2 linked regions of the Alloalcanivorax dieselolei B5 genome follow. The protein of the gene in region 1 interacts with the protein of each later gene in a pairwise test. Links are inferred from orthologs where the notes say so. Each region holds a gene or a part of one and is shown on either strand. Other genes may lie near its edges. The genes, in order: rlmN and ftsZ.

What was found.
Region 2: the proteins of rlmN (region 1) and ftsZ interact in binary tests that used the Escherichia coli proteins (3 or more experiments, as listed by UniProt). The link is inferred for Alloalcanivorax dieselolei B5 from one-to-one orthologs.

What each region holds. Positions count from the first base shown.
Region 1 is NC_018691.1:1,278,706-1,284,737, forward strand. What follows is about bases 1-2,821. They hold rlmN (23S rRNA (adenine(2503)-C(2))-methyltransferase RlmN), read left to right. Parts: upstream 1-750; coding sequence 751-1,893; downstream 1,894-2,821. Other genes in these bases: ndk (nucleoside-diphosphate kinase), read left to right, coding at 261-692; pilW (type IV pilus biogenesis/stability protein PilW), read left to right, coding at 1,890-2,663; B5T_RS05875 (RodZ domain-containing protein), read left to right, coding at 2,663-2,821. Outside these bases: more of B5T_RS05875, read left to right, coding at 2,822-3,586; ispG (flavodoxin-dependent (E)-4-hydroxy-3-methylbut-2-enyl-diphosphate synthase), read left to right, coding at 3,691-4,809; hisS (histidine--tRNA ligase), read left to right, coding at 4,940-6,032.
Region 2 is NC_018691.1:3,871,297-3,881,865, reverse strand. The notes cover bases 1,489-4,429. They hold ftsZ (cell division protein FtsZ), read left to right. Parts: upstream 1,489-2,347; coding sequence 2,348-3,511; downstream 3,512-4,429. Other genes in these bases: lpxC (UDP-3-O-acyl-N-acetylglucosamine deacetylase), read left to right, coding at 3,649-4,429; ftsA (cell division protein FtsA), read left to right, coding at 1,489-2,172. Outside these bases: B5T_RS17240 (D-alanine--D-alanine ligase), read left to right, coding at 1-91; B5T_RS17235 (cell division protein FtsQ/DivIB), read left to right, coding at 84-917; more of ftsA, read left to right, coding at 937-1,488; more of lpxC, read left to right, coding at 4,430-4,563; B5T_RS17215 (hypothetical protein), read right to left, coding at 4,643-5,113; B5T_RS17210 (M23 family metallopeptidase), read left to right, coding at 5,350-6,276; preprotein translocase subunit SecA, read left to right, coding at 6,462-9,194; bifunctional glutamate N-acetyltransferase/amino-acid acetyltransferase ArgJ, read left to right, coding at 9,364-10,569. UniProt on the Escherichia coli protein: Essential cell division protein that forms a contractile ring structure (Z ring) at the future cell division site. The regulation of the ring assembly controls the timing and the location of cell division.

The sequences.
Region 1 (6,032 bases):
TAGTCAGGTATTATACGGGATCCGACGGCGGGGTGGAATCCAGAGTGGCGATGGGATCAATAGACGGCGGCCCGGGGGGCTGAAACCGGCGCCAACGGTATCATATTTAGCCCCGGATGCGTATAATCCGCCGGTTTCAGGCCCCCGGATCGCGGCGAGGACCGCCCAGGCCGAGTCCACGGGCGCGGCCGGCCGAATGGCGCGGGCGCCTATTCAATACAAGCAATGCAAATTCATGCAATTCTGGAGAAGACACAGCGATGTCAGTAGAGCGTACTCTCTCGATCATCAAGCCCGACGCCGTGGCCAAAAACGTCATCGGTGAGATCGTTGGCCGTTTCGAAAAAGCGGGCCTGAAGGTCGTGGCCATGAAAATGCTGCACCTGAGCCGTGAGCAGGCCGAGGGCTTCTACGCCGAGCACAAGGAGCGTCCTTTCTTCGGTGATCTGGTGGCCTTCATGACCAGCGGCCCGGTCATCGTGCAGGCACTGGAAGGCGAAGGCGCGGTACTCAAGAACCGTGACCTGATGGGCGCCACCAACCCGAAAGAAGCGGAAGCCGGCACCATTCGCGCCGACTTCGCCGAAACCATCGACGAAAACGCGGTACACGGCTCCGACTCCACCGAGTCCGCCGCCCGTGAAGTGAGCTATTTCTTCGCCGACGAAGAAATCTGCCCGCGCACCCGCTAAGGTGGTGGGTAAGCGCCTCGCCGCAGGGCGGGGCGTGACGCCGCCGCAGGAGGAAGCCATGAGTGCCCCGCAAAAGGTCAATCTGCTCGGTTTCAGCCGTGAGCAAATGGAAGCGTTCTTCCTCGAAATGGGGGAGAAGAAATTCCGTGCCCAACAGGTGATGAAGTGGATCCATCACCATCAGGCGGACCATTTTGACCAGATGACCGACGTCGGCAAGGCGCTGCGCCAGAAGCTGACCGAAGTGGCGGAAATCCGTGGCCCCAAAGTGCTGCACGAAGGTATTTCCCGGGATGGCACCCGCAAGTGGGTGTTCGAGGCCGACGGCGGCGGCGCGGTGGAAACCGTGTTCATCCCCGATGGCCGCCGCGGCACCCTGTGTGTGTCCTCCCAGGTGGGCTGCGCCGTGGATTGCGGCTTCTGCTCCACCGGTAAACAGGGTTTCCAGCGCGATCTGACCAGCGCCGAGATCATCGGCCAGGTCTGGCAGGCGGGCCGCGCGTTCGGCCCACGCCGTAATCTGGGCGAGCATCCGATCACCAACGTGGTGATGATGGGCATGGGCGAGCCGATGCTGAACTACGACGCCGTACTCACCGCCATGCGCATCATGAAGGACGACCTGGGTTACGGCATCGGCAAGAAGCGCATTACCCTGTCCACTTCCGGCGTGGTGCCGAAGATCGACCAGCTCAGCCGGGATCTGGATGTGGCGCTGGCGGTCAGTCTGCACGCGCCCAACGATGAGCTGCGCAACGAACTGGTGCCGCTCAATCGCAAATACCCGCTGGCGGAGCTGATGGCCGCCTGCAAACGCTACAGCGACAATATTACTCACCGTCACAACACCATCACCATGGAATACGTGATGCTGCGTGACGTGAACGACAAACCGGAGCACGCCCGGCAGTTGGTCAAGCTGCTCAACGGCATTCCGGTGAAGGTCAACCTGATTCCCTTCAACCCCTTCCCCCACGCTGGCTATGAGCGCTCCCGGAAAAAAGACATCCTGGAGTTCCATAAATTCCTTAATGACCATGGCCTGCTGACCACGGTACGCACCACCCGGGGCGACGACATCGACGCCGCCTGCGGACAATTGGTGGGCACGGTGCAGGACCGCACCCGTCGTGCCGAACGTTGGAAAAAATCGGTGTTTCACCGCACCGAACAGGCCGATGGCAATGCGGCGTCTGTATGATAAAACGACATTTTTTGGTTGTGGCACTGGCCGGAGGCCTTTGGCTGTCCGGCTGCGCGGTGGAGAGCAGTCGTAACAACGTCAAGGTGGATGAAGCGGTCACCAGCCGTGTCGCCGCTGGTCTTCAATATCTTCAGCAGGGCAATCCCAGCGAGGCCCGGCGACATTTTTCCCGGGCTCTGTCACTCAATGACAACAGTGCCAAGGCACACAATGCCATGGCACTGTTGTATAACTACGAGCGCGATCCGGAGAATGAGGAACGCCACTACAAGCGCGCCTTGCGGATCGACGGTGATTACGCGCCGGCATTGAACAATTACGGAACCCTGCTGTACAGCCAGGGTCGGTACCAGGAAGCGCTCAAGCTGTTCGGCCGGGTCGCCAACGATCCCGGTTATGAAGGGCGGGGCAGTGCCTATAGCAATATCGGCCTGTGCCATCTGCGCCTGAACCAGCCGGAGCAGGCGAAAGAAGCCTTTATCAAGGCGCTTCGTCTGCAACCGCGATCCGTGACACCGAATCTGGAACTGGCGCGGCTGTATTATCAGGATCAGCGCTACGATCTGGGCTGGGACTATTACCAACAATACACCCAGCGGGTGGGTCGACAGGACCCCGCCGGGTTGTGGCTGGGGGTGCGGCTGGCCCACGCGTTGGGCCGTAAAGACCAACAATCCAGTTATGAGCTTGCGTTGCAGAATCTCCACCGGGGTTCCCGTGAATATCGGCTCTGGCAGGAGTGGCGCGGCGCTCAGGAGGCACCTTAATGAGCGAGTCAGGGACGGAACTGCCCGGCGCCGAGTTGCGTCGAGTGCGTGAAGAGCGGGGTATGACCCGTGAGGAAGTGTCCGAACACCTGCACCTTTCGATGAGCTACCTTCAGGCTCTCGAGGAAGATGACTACGGGCGTTTGCCCGAGCCGCCCTTTATTAAAGGGTATTTGCGCAATTACGCCCGGCTGCTCGGGCTGCCCGGTGAGGAACTGGCGTCCCGCTTTCAGCAACATGTGAACCAGAACCGCCGGGAGCCGGTGCCCACCGAATCCCTGCATGAACCCCTGAGCAACCGTCGTGATTGGCGCTGGCCGCTATTGCTGGTACTACTGGTCCTGTTACTGCTGGTTCTGGCATGGTGGTTATGGCCCTCCGCTGGTGAGCCCGAGCCGCCGGGTACGTACCCCGATACGGTGGAAGAATCCGTGGTGCCGGAGGCGGCACCAGCAGCGCCGGCTGATACCGGGTCCGATACGGACGCCCCGACATCGCCGTCGGAGCCCTCCCTGGACTCCGGAACGACCACCCCGGAACCTGTCATGGAGCCGTCTTCCAATACGGAGGATAATAGCTCTGACAGTGGGGTCGAAGCCGTGGAGTCACAGGCGGGGACCCCGGAGCCGACCAGTGAGGCCGGTGCGGACAGTGAAACGGGAGCCGCGGTGGCGGCAGCCGGTGGCGATCGGCTGGAATTGGCCTTTTCCCGCGATTGCTGGATCCGGGTCGTGGACGCCACCGGCAAGCGCCTGGTGGAAGGCGTGCAGAGCGCCGGTGATCGCGTGTCCCTAAATGGCGAAGCGCCTTATCGGCTAACCGTCGGCGACGCCGCCGCGGTCAGCGAGATGACGCTCAACGGCAAGGCGGAAACCCTGCCCGGCAGCGGATCAGGCCAGGTGTTGCGTTTCTCGTTACCGTAGCCCCGTTTACCGTGGTCTCCGCGGCCGCCTAACGCTGTTGAATGCCCGACCCGGTGCCGGGCAGTGACGGGTCGATCAGACGTTTCAGCTCTTCAGGAGTCAGTATGGAACCGGAAATTTCCATTCAACGCCGCAAATCCCGGCAGATTCATGTGGGATCCGTGCCCGTTGGCGGTGACGCGCCGATCTCCGTGCAGAGCATGACCAACACCGACACCTGCGACGTGGACGCCACGGTGGCGCAGATTCGCCGCCTGGAAGAGGTGGGGGCCGATATCGTGCGGGTTTCGGTGCCGACCATGGACGCCGCCGAGGCCTTCGGCAAGATCCGGAAACAGGTGCAGGCGCCGCTGGTGGCGGACATCCACTACGATTACAAGATCGCCCTGAAAGTGGCCGACGAAGGCGCCGACTGCCTGCGTATCAACCCGGGCAATATCGGGCGCGAGGACCGGGTGCGGGCGGTGATCCAATCCGCCCGTGACCACGGGGTCCCGATCCGTATCGGGGTCAACGCCGGCTCGCTGGAAAAGGAACTGCAACGCAAATACGGCGAACCCTGCAGCGACGCGCTGGTGGAGTCGGCGTTGCGGCACGTGGAGATTCTCGACCGCTACGACTTCCAGGAATTCAAAATCAGCGTCAAGGCCTCCAACGTGTTCATGACGTTGCAAGCCTACCGCAAGCTGGCCACCCAGGTGGAGCAGCCCCTGCACCTGGGTGTCACCGAGGCCGGCACGTTCCGCTCCGGTACGGTGAAATCCGCGGTGGCGCTCGGCGGTCTGCTGCTGGAAGGCATTGGCGACACCATCCGTATCTCCCTGGCCACCGATCCGGTGGAGGAGATCCGCGTCGGTTTCGATATTCTCAAGAGCCTCAACCTGCGCAAAAAAGGCGTCAACATCATCGCCTGCCCGAGCTGCTCGCGGCAGAACTTCGATGTGATCCAGACCGTCAACGAATTGGAGGCGCGTCTGGAGGACATCAACGAGTCGGTGGACCTGGCGGTGATCGGCTGCCTGGTCAACGGCCCTGGTGAAGCGCGGGAAGCCGATGTCGGCCTCACCGGCGGCACCCCTAACAATCTGTCCTATGAGGACGGCCAGAAGAGCCACCACGTCAAGCAGGAAGACCTGGTGAGTGAACTGGAGCGGATGGTGCGTACCAAGGTGCAAAAAATGCGCGATGACGAAGCCAAGGGTATTATCGCGCGTAGTGAATAAAGAACGCCGGATGCCGAACGCCGGACGCTTGACGCCGAAAAGCGGCAAGTCTCCGGCGTTTGTTGTTTCCGGTCAGGTTTCAAGCGTCGGGCGTCCAGCGTCGGGCGTCGAGCGTTAACAAGGAGAACCGGTGAGCAAGAAGATCACCTCCATTCGCGGGATGAACGACATCCTGCCGCAGCAGACACCGCTGTGGCAGTGGCTGGAAGACAAGGTGCGCGGGGTGCTGGCGGCCTATGGTTACCAGGAGATCCGTACGCCGATCCTGGAACAGACCGATCTGTTCAAGCGCGGTATCGGTGAAGTCACCGATATTGTCGAGAAGGAGATGTACACCTTCGAGGACCGCAACGGCGACAGCCTGACCCTGCGCCCGGAAGGCACCGCCAGCTGCGTGCGCGCCGCCGAGGAGCATGGTTTGCTCTACAATCAGACCCAGCGGCTGTGGTACGCCGGGCCCATGTTCCGCCATGAGCGTCCGCAGGCCGGCCGCTATCGCCAGTTCCACCAGATCGGCGTGGAAACCTTTGGCATGGACGGGCCGGACATCGACGCCGAGGTGATTCTGCTCTCCGCGCGTCTGTGGAAAGCCCTGGGGTTATCCGATCAGGTGACCCTGGAACTGAATTCACTGGGAGACGCCGAAGACCGCGCCCGCTACCGTGATGCCCTGGTGGCGTATCTGCGTGAGCACAGCGAGCGCCTGGACGACGACTCCCGCCGCCGGCTGGAACGCAATCCGCTGCGCGTGCTCGACAGCAAGGACGCCGGCACCCGCGAAGTGCTGGAGCAGGCACCGCGGCTGGAAGCCTTTCTTAACGACGATGCCCGCGAGCACTTCCGCAGGCTGTGTGCGTTACTGGAAGCCGCCGGGATCGAGTACCGCCTCAACCCTTATTTGGTACGCGGGCTGGACTATTACGGCAAAACCGTATTCGAATGGACCACCCGGGCTCTGGGCGCCCAGGGCACGGTGTGCGCCGGCGGCCGTTACGACGGCCTGGTGGCGCAACTGGGTGGCAAGCCGACCCCGGCGGTGGGCTTCGCCATGGGCCTGGAGCGGCTGATTCTGCTGCTGGAACAACAAAACCCGGAACTGCCGGCGCCGGTGGCACTCTATATTGCTGCCATGGGCGAAGTGCAGTCCCAGGCTCTGGCCCTGGCCGAGCGCCTGCGGGACCGGCTCCCCGGCGTCGGTATCGTCACCCACTGTGGTGGCGGCA
Region 2 (10,569 bases), 2.6 Mb from region 1 along the record:
CGGTGACGAGTTCCCGATTCTGGTGGCGCGGATTCTGTTGGACGCGGTGGACCGGTTCCCGCCGCGCAAAGGAGGTAAACGCCGTGGCTAAGGCGCCTCGCCGTCAACAGGGAGTGCAACCGCGTTCCCGTGGTGCTTCCAGCGTCCGGCGCAAGACGCCCCGGGTGCCGCTGCGTGAGCGCCTGGCGGCGGCGGTGCCGGCGGTGCTGGTGGCCCTGGTGGCGGCGGTGCTGGTGGGCGGCGTGATTTACCTGCCACGGGTGTTGGATCACTACCCGGTGCGCAAGGTGGGTGTGGACGGGGTCACCGACGTCCGCCGTCAGCAGCAGGTGCAGACCAAGCTGGCCACCCTGGTGCGTGACGCCAACTACTTTACTGCGCCATTGGACCGGATCTATGACCAGGCGCGGGAATTGAGCTGGGTGGCGGATGTCTCGGTGCGGCGTCAGTGGCCGGATACCGTGGTGCTCACCGTCACCGAGCGGGAACCGGTGGCGGTGTGGAACGAGACCTTGCTGGTCTCCAATACCGGCGAACCGTTCAAGGCGCTGAAGCAGTACGACCTTTCCGGTCTGCCGCGTCTGAACGGACCGGAACAACGGCTCGACGAAGTAATGAGCTACTACCACAGCATGGCCAAACTGCTCAGCGACATTGGCTTGGGGATCGAGCGGATGGAGGTGAACGCGCGTCTCACCGCCCGCCTGACCCTGAATAACAACATGCAGTTGGTGGTGGATCGGGAACAGTACGTGAACAAGCTGCGCCGCTTCGTGCGGTTGTACCGCGGGGTGCTGAGCACCGACAGTCGCGGCGTGGCCCGGGTGGATCTGCGCTACGCCGATGGCGTGGCGGTCACCTGGCGGGATGACCAGGACGCGCAAGCGGCATCCGCCCGCCGGGCGGGCAAAGTATAACGGATCGAGGCAGGCGCTAATGGCGAACGCAATGGACAACATGATCGTGGGACTGGACATCGGTACCTCCAAGGTGGTGGCGATCGTCGGTCAGGTGACCAGCGAAGGCACCGTCGAGGTGGTGGGCCTCGGCTCGCAGCCCTCCCGCGGCATGAAGAAAGGCGTGGTGGTGGATATCGAGGCCACGGTGCGCTCGATCCAGCGGGCGGTGGAGGAAGCGGAACTGATGGCCGGGTGCCAGATCCACTCGGTCTACGCCGGCATCGCCGGATCCCACGTGCGCAGCCTCAACTCCCACGGCATTGTCGCCATCCGTGACCGGGAGGTGATGCAGGCGGATATCGACCGCGTCATCGACGCCGCCCAGGCGGTGGCGATTCCGGCGGACCAGAAGACCCTGCATGTGCTGCCGCAGGAATACGTGGTGGACAACCAGGAAGGGGTGCGCGAGCCGGTGGGCATGAGCGGGGTGCGCCTGGAAGCCAAGGTGCACCTGGTGACCTGCGCCGTGAACGCGGCCCAGAACGTGGAAAAATGCGTGCGCCGCTGCGGTCTCGAAGTGGAGGACATCATCCTCGAGCAACTGGCCAGCGCCTATTCGGTACTGACCGAGGACGAGCGTGAACTGGGCGTGTGCATCGTCGACATCGGCGGCGGCACCACCGATATCGCCATCTTCACCGAAGGGGCGATCCGGCACACCGCCAATATTCCGATTGCCGGTGATCAGGTCACTAACGATATCGCCATGGCGCTGCGCACGCCGAAGCAGCACGCCGACGAGATCAAGATCAAGTACGCCTGCGCGCTGACGCAACTGGCCGGCGCCGACGAAACCATCAAGGTGCCCAGCGTCGGCGACCGGCCACCGCGCACCCTCAGCCGCCAGAATCTGGCCGAGGTGGTGGAGCCGCGTTACGACGAACTGTTCACCCTGATCCAGGCGGAAATCCGCCGCTCCGGGTACGAGGACCTGATCCCCGGCGGCATCGTTCTGACCGGTGGCTCCTCGAAGATCGAAGGCGCGGTGGAACTGGCGGAGGAGATTTTCCACATGCCGGTACGGCTGGGTACGCCGCAGGGCGTGGCCGGGCTCACCGACGTGGTGCGCAACCCGATTTATTCCACTTCCGTGGGCCTGCTGCTCTACGGGCTGCGGATGGAGAAGGAAGGCCTGAGCGCGCGTGCCCAGGCCGGTGGTGGACAAGTGAACTGGGTCGAGCGCTTCAAGCGCTGGTTCCAGGGCAATTTTTGATGAAAACGCTGGCACGCAACACGCCAGCACGCAGCACGCTGAATCGGAGTGGTTTTCGCGTGTTGCGTGAAGCGTGCAAGCGTGGAGCGATTTCAACGGTTTCAAGACGGGCCGGGCAGGTTGGCCCGATTTGGAAAAAGCAGTAACCAGGGAAGCAACAAGCGGGAGATCAATTATGCAATTCAAACTGGAAGATTCCGTACCCCATGGCGCGGTGATCAAAGTGGTGGGCGTTGGTGGTGGCGGCGGCAATGCCGTGGACCACATGGTGCGCTCTAACGTGGAAGGCGTGGATTTCATTTGCGCCAATACCGATGCACAGGCCCTGCGCAATTCCTCGGCCAAGACCGTGATTCAACTGGGCAGCCAGGTGACCAAGGGTCTGGGTGCCGGTGCCAATCCGGAAATCGGCCGGCAGGCGGCGCTGGAGGACCGTGACCGCATCGCCGAGTTGCTCGACGGCGCGGACATGGTGTTCGTCACCGCCGGCATGGGCGGTGGTACCGGTACCGGCGCGGCGCCGGTGGTGGCCGAGATCGCCAAGGAACTGGGTATCCTCACGGTGGCGGTGGTGACCAAACCGTTCCCGTTCGAGGGCAAGAAGCGCATGCGCTCCGCTCAGGAAGGCATCCAGGCCCTGCGCGACCAAGTGCACTCCCTGATCACCATCCCCAACGAGAAGTTGCAGTCGGTGCTGGGCGGTTCCACCACCCTGCTGGACGCGTTCAAAGCGGCCAACGAAGTACTGCAGGGCGCGGTGAAAGGGATCGCCGATCTGATCGTCCGTCCCGGCATGATCAACGTCGACTTCGCCGATGTGCGCACGGTGATGAGTGAACTGGGTACCGCGATGATGGGTACCGGTATCGCCACCGGCGACAACCGGGCTTCCGAAGCCGCTCAGGCCGCCATTTCCAGCCCGCTGCTGGAAGATGTGGATCTGCGTGGCGCCCGTGGCATCCTGATCAACATCACCGCCAACGAGTCCATCGCTCTGGACGAGTTCTCCGAGGTGGGTGACATCGTCAGCGAGCTGGCCAGCGAGGAAGCCAATGTGATCATCGGCACGGCCATCGACCCGGATATGGGCGACAATATCAGCGTGACGGTGGTCGCCACCGGTTTGGGCGCCCAGCAGGAACTGAAAGTGGTGCGTGGCCGTCAGAACTCGTTGGGCGCGGAAGGCCGGGTGGACTACAACGACCTGGAGCGTCCCGCCGTCGAGCGCCGTCGTGCCGTGCAACAAAGCATGGGCGGTTCCGGCCGTGGCGCGGTGAGTACCGCGGAAGATCTGGACTTCATTGATATCCCGACCTTCCTCCGCCGTCAGGCCGACTGACGGCGGCGCGGCTAACGGCGCGATAGGCACGGTCAATGGTGCGGTAAGAGGATTTTGGGTATACTTATCCTCTTATAACGCTTCGAGGATGGCAGTATCCTTATTTTTCAGGATACCGGTAGCTTTGTGACGAATCGATGATCAGACAACGAACACTCAAAAACGTAATCCGCGCCACCGGCGTAGGGTTGCATACTGGTGAGAAAGTCTACCTGACGGTACGTCCGGCGCCGGTGGACACTGGCATCGTGTTCCGCCGCGTGGATCTGGATCCGGTGGTGGAGATCAAGGCGGGTGCCCACAATGTGGGAGAAACCACCTTGTCCACGACCCTGGTGCAGAATGGCGTCAAGGTGGGCACGGTCGAGCATTTGCTCTCCGCCATGGCCGGGCTGGGGGTCGATAACGCCTATGTGGAGTTGTCGGCACCGGAAGTCCCGATCATGGATGGCAGTGCCGGGCCCTTCGTATTCCTGCTGCAGTCCGCGGGTATCCGTGAGCAGGAGGCGGCCAAGAAGTTCATCCGGATCAAGAAGAAGGTGACGGTGAAAGAAGGCGACAAGGTTGCCACTTTCGTGCCTTTTGACGGATTCAAGGTGACTTTCTCGATCGAATTCGACCACCCGGTCTTCGAGGAACGCGATCAACTGGCGAGCATCGATTTCTCCACGACCTCGTTCGTGAAGGAAGTGGCGCGCGCCCGGACCTTCGGGTTCATGCGTGATATCGAGTTCCTGCGCAGCCAGAACCTGGCGTTGGGCGGCAGTGTCGACAATGCCATCGTGGTGGACGAATACCGCATCCTTAACGAGGACGGTCTGCGTTACGACGACGAATTCGTGAAGCACAAGATGCTGGACGCCATCGGCGACCTGTATCAATTGGGCTACAGCCTGATTGGCGAATTCGTGGGCCACAAGTCCGGTCACGCTTTGAACAACGCCCTGCTGCGCGAACTGCTGAGCCAGCCGGAGGCCTACGAAGTGGTGACGTTCGAGGACGCTGACGCGGCGCCGATCTCCTACGCCGGACCTTTGGCCACCGCCGAATAACGGTGTGCTTCCCCGATCCACCCCGGCCACCCTCCCGCGGCCGGGGTGGGCAGTTACGCCTTTCAGATGATCCTTCCCGTCACTTTTTGACCCGGCTGGCCAGTCGGGCCAGGGCCTCACGCAGACCCGGATCGTCCATGTCACGCGCCGCGCGCGCGATATGAGCCGCGCTTTCCGCATCCAGAACCGGTCCCATGGCACGGTATTTGCCTTCATCTGTGGCGTGCGTGGAGGAACCGGAGCCGCTATCAAGCTGGCGCCGGCCGGTCACCACGATTTTGACGCTGGCGGCGCCGGGCAGAGCCCGTTGCAGCCGGGGCAGATGGAAGCGCAACAACTGCGCGGTGGCGCTGTTTTCCACCAGCGCCAGCCAGCGTTGCGATTCTTCCACCAGCATGACCCGGTCACGCAGCGCGGGCGGCAGGCACGCTCGCGGGTCGCCGCCTTGAGAGGGCGCGGGCTGGGCGCGGGCATTGGCCGCCAGCCGTCCCAATCTGGGATGGCGTTTGAGCAGTGCCCCGAGGTTTTGGGGCCGGTTTGTGTTGGCCATGGTATTTCCTTACACTACCCGGCTAATTGTAAAAAAACGATAAGTCTCTCGCCAGCTACTCCGGGCTCGTCGAACCACGGCCAGACCATAACCGGCCGGGTGGCACGAAGGAAACCGGGGAGACCAGCGGGGACGGTGCCGCCCGGCACCACCGGCATTGTCATTTATGAATGGATATTCCGCGGGCCTGCAGACCGCTGGCCTGAAGACTTTTTGGAAGGGGTGTTTCCACACTCATGAACATCATATGGCTTAACAGCAAGGGCGGCCATGCCCGATCGGTGCAGTTATCCCGATCCTGGCTGTATCTGGCGCTTTTGGTAATGGTGGCGCTGCCGGTGGCCCTGGGTACCGGCGCCTACTGGCTGAACTACAAACTGGTGCCGCCGGCATACACCGAAGCCGTGGCCGAGCGGTTCCAGAGCGAACTCAACGAGCAGAAGCGTGAAGTGGCGGACTTGTCCCGTCTCAGCGCTGAGCAGTTCCGCGCCCTGACCCTGCAACTGGCGGACACCGAAGCCCGTCTGGTACGCCTGGACGCGCTCGGGGAACGCCTGGTGGACGTGGCCGGCATCGACGGCCAGGAATTTGATTTCAGCAGCGCCCCGGCCATCGGGGGGCCTGAAGTGGAGGGCAGCAGCAGCTTTACGCCGCCGTCCTTCATGCAGGAACTGGAGCGGGTGACCACCGCCTTGCAGCGGCGCGAGCAGCAGTTGGACATCCTGGAAAAGCTGCTGGCCAACCGTCAGCTCAAGGACGAAACCTTCCTTTCCGGCCGACCGATTCCGCATGGCTGGATGTCCAGCCGTTATGGCCGCCGCACCGATCCGTTCAGCGGCCGGGTGGCGTGGCACAAGGGCGTGGATTTCGCCGCCCGGGACGGATCGCCGATCATTGCCACCGCGTCCGGTGTCGTCACCTTCGCGGGCAAGAAAACCGGCTACGGCCAATTGGTGGAAGTCAATCACGGTAACGGCATCAGCTCCCGCTATGCCCATGCCAAGAGCGTCACCGTGGAAGTCGGGGATATCGTGCGCACCGGCGATACCGTCGCCATCGTTGGCACCAGCGGCCGTTCCACCGGTCCCCACGTGCACTATGAAGTGTTGAAGAACGGCCAACAGGTGGATCCTTCCCCTTATATCGCTCGGGCGCGCCGCTAGCCTGGTCATTCCGGGAGGGGCGGGGTGCTGTCAAGCGCCCCCATTGGCCCGGGACCGTCACCCGGGTCTTGATTCCTCCGCCCAAGGCTTGAATTATGGTCGCCCCTACCCAATCTCGTGAGTAGAATGATCCCTCCTTAGCGCGGGGCGCTCTGCTCCACCCATTGAGAAAAAACGGACGTTTCATGCTGTCTTCCATCGCAAAGAAAGTCTTCGGCACCAAAAATGACCGTGAACTCAAGCGTATGAGCCGCCTGGTCACGGCGATCAACGCGCTTGGTGACGACATGGCCAAACTGGATGACGAGGCGCTGAAAGCCAAGACCGGCGAATTGAGGGGCGCCTTCGCCGAGGGCAAGACGCTGGATGAGCTGTTGCCGGAAGCGTTCGCCGTGGTCCGCGAGGCCGCCACGCGAGTCATGGGCATGCGTCACTTCGATGTGCAGTTATTGGGCGGGATCGCTTTGCACGAAGGGCGTATCGCCGAGATGCGTACCGGTGAAGGTAAAACCCTCACCGCGACCTTGCCGGCCTATCTCAACGCCCTGTCCGGTCTGGGCGTGCACGTGGTGACCGTAAACGAATACCTGGCCGAGCGGGACGCCAACTGGATGCGTCCCCTGTACGAGTTTCTCGGCCTCACCGTCGGCATTATTTACTCCCAGCAGCCGGCGCCGGAAAAACGCGAAGCCTATGGTTCCGACCTTATTTACGGCACCAACAACGAATACGGCTTCGACTATCTGCGTGACAACATGGCCTTCCGGTTGGAAGACCGGGTGCAGCGCAAACTCAACTTCGCCATCGTCGATGAAGTGGATTCCATCCTCATCGATGAAGCCCGTACCCCGCTGATCATTTCCGGTCCCGCCTCCGACTCCTCCGAACTGTATCGCCAGATCAATCTGCTGATGCCACGGCTTCAGCCGCAGCCGGAAGAGGGCGATGAAACCGGTCACTATGTGATCGATGAGAAACAGCGGCAAGTGGAGCTGACCGAGGAAGGCCACCAGCTGATCGAGTCCTTGCTGGTGGAGAACGATCTGCTGGAGCAGGGGGAGAGCCTGTACGCGGCCCATAATCTGACGCTGCTGCATCACGTGCACGCCGCCCTGAAGGCCCACGCCTTGTTCCACCGGGATCGGGAGTACGTGGTGCAGAACGACCAGATCGTTATCGTCGATGAGCACACCGGTCGGACCATGCCGGGCCGGCGCTGGTCCGACGGCATCCACCAGGCGGTGGAAGCCAAGGAAGGGGTGCGCATCCAGCAGGAGAACCAGACGCTCGCCTCGACCACGTTCCAGAACTACTTCCGTCTTTACGACAAACTTTCCGGTATGACCGGCACCGCCGACACCGAAGCGGTGGAGTTTCGTCAGATCTACGGTATGGATGTGGTGGTGGTCCCCACCAACCGTCCGATGGCGCGGATCGACGCCAACGATCTGGTCTATCTGACGCTGAAGGAAAAATTCGAAGCGATTGTCGACGAAGTGAAACAGTGCGTCGAAAAAGGCGCGCCGGTGCTGGTGGGCACCGCCACCATCGAGGCCTCCGAATACCTGTCCAATCGCCTCAATCAGGACAAGATCAAACACGAGGTGCTGAACGCCAAGCAGCACGAGCGTGAAGCCCAGATCATTGCCCAGGCCGGGCGCCCGGGCAGCGTGACCATCGCCACCAACATGGCCGGCCGGGGTACCGACATCGTGCTCGGCGGCAATCCGGAGGAGCAGATCAAGCATCTCGACGATCCGGATGGCGCGGAAGCGCAGAAGATCCGGGACGAATGGCGGGACAACCACGCCCGGGTGCTGGAGGCCGGCGGCTTGCATATCATCGGCTCCGAGCGGCACGAATCCCGCCGTATCGACAACCAGTTGCGTGGCCGTGCCGGCCGTCAGGGCGATCCGGGGTACACCCGCTTTTTCCTGTCCATGGAAGACGACCTGATGCGCATCTTCGCTTCCGACCGGGTACGTAACATGATGCGTTCGCTCGGCCTGAAGGACGGTGAGGCCATCGAGCACCGCTGGGTGACCCGCGCCATCGAGAACGCCCAGCGCAAGGTGGAAGCGCGCAACTTCGATATCCGTAAGAATCTGCTTGAATACGATAACGTGGCCAATGACCAGCGCCGCGTGGTGTACAGCCAGCGCGAGCAGATTCTGGAATCCGAGAGCCTAGCGTCCTCCATCGAAAGCATCCGTCGTGACGTGATGCCGGATGAAATTCACGCCTACATGCCGCCCGGTTCCGTGGAAGATCAATGGGATGTGGATGGACTGGAGCGTACCCTGGCGACCGAGTACAGCTGCCGGGCGCCGGTAAGCCAGTGGCTGCAGGAAGATACCGGGCTGCACATCGACGGGGTGGTGGAAAAGGTCATCGAGACCATGGAAGAGGAATACCGCCGCAAGGAGCAGGAAGTCGGCGAGGAAACTCTGCGCCAGATCGAAAAACACCTGATGTTGCAGATCCTCGACCGTCATTGGAAAGACCACCTGGCCAGCATGGATCATCTGCGCCAGGGCATCCACTTGCGCGGTTACGCGCAGAAGAACCCGAAACAGGAATACAAGAAGGAAGCCTTCGAGTTGTTCCAGGCCATGCTGAACCAGATCCAGCACGAGCTGATCCGCGTACTGCATAATTTCGAGGTGCGACGCGATGACGAAGTGGAACGGCTGGAAGCCCAGCGCCAGGAAGAAGCCCGGATACAGGCGGAGCGGATGAAGGCGCAACAAGAGCAGATGGCCGCGCCCACCGCGTCCGGCGACGGTATCCAGACCCAGGGGCCGCCGCAGGTAGCCCAGCCGGTGGTGCGTGAAGGCCGCAAGGTGGGCCGCAATGAACCCTGTGTTTGCGGTTCCGGCAAAAAGTACAAGCACTGCTGCGGCCGTCTGGAAACGTGATCATTGTGGTCCCCCGCAAGGGGTGAGCACTTTCCCATCCAACCCCGCCATCGGCGGGGTTGGTGCGTTCGGGGCCCTTGCCCCTTTCGGCCAGGAAAGGCCATGCTATTAACCGGGGCCGCGAACAGATGGCCCGAATTATTCCATGACCCTTGGTGAAGGATCGAACATGACGCAGTCGCAGTGGTTTCCGGTGGCCGGGGTGCGCCTGGCCGCGGTGGAAGCGGGCATAAAAAAAGCCCAACGTAAGGACCTGGTGGTGATCGAGCTGGCGCAAGGCAGCCGTGCCGCCGGCGTATTCACCCGCAACCGCTTCCAGGCCGCGCCGGTACAGGTGGCACGCCGTAACCTGGCGGAAAAAGCCCCTCGCTACCTGATGATCAACACCGGCTATGCCAATGCCGGTACCGGTGACAAGGGGGTGGCGCTGTGTGAGGAGACCTGCGTGTTGCTGTCGGAACTGGCTCTGTGTCATCCGGCTGAGGTGCTGCCGTTTTCCACCGGCGTGATTGGTGAACCGTTCGCCATGGAGCCGTTCGAAAACGGTTTGCCGGCGGCGCTGGAGACCCTGGATGAGCACGGCTGGGGTCGTGCCGCCGAGGGCATCATGACCACCGATACGGTGCCGAAAGTGGCCAGTCACCGCCTGGAGCTGGACGGCGTACCGGTGAACATCACCGGCATCGCCAAGGGGGCCGGCATGATCAGGCCGAACATGGCGACCATGCTGGGTTACATCGCCACCGACGCGGATATCGCCAAGCCGGTGCTGGATCGCTGGGTGCGCCAACTGGCGGACGCCTCGTTTAATCGCATCACCGTGGATGGTGACACCTCCACCAATGACGCCTGCATTCTGATCGCCACCGGCCAGTCCGGAGCGGCGCCGATCGAGCAGGAGGACAGCGAAGCTGCCCGCCTGGTGTTTCAGGCGTTGGAGCAGGTGTTCGTGGAACTGGCCCAGGCGCTGATCCGCGATGCCGAAGGGGCCTCCAAGTTCGTCGAGATTCAGGTGCAAGGCGCCGCCAGTGACGCTGACGCCCTGGCGGTGGCGGAGACCATTGCCCACTCCCCGTTGGTCAAAACCGCCCTGTTTGCCTCCGACCCCAACTGGGGCCGGATCCTGGCCGCCGTGGGGCGGGCGCCGATCGACACCCTGGATGTGAACCGGGTGGCGATCTGGCTGGATGAGGTTCGTATCGTCAATGAAGGCGGCGTCGACGACGATTACACCGAGGAACGCGGCGCCGCCGTCATGGCACGTGCGGAAATCACCATCCGCGTGGACCTGGCGGCGGGAACGGGTCGAGGGCAAATGTGGACCTGTGATTTCAGCTATGACTACGTGAAAATCAACGCCGAGTACCGTACCTGA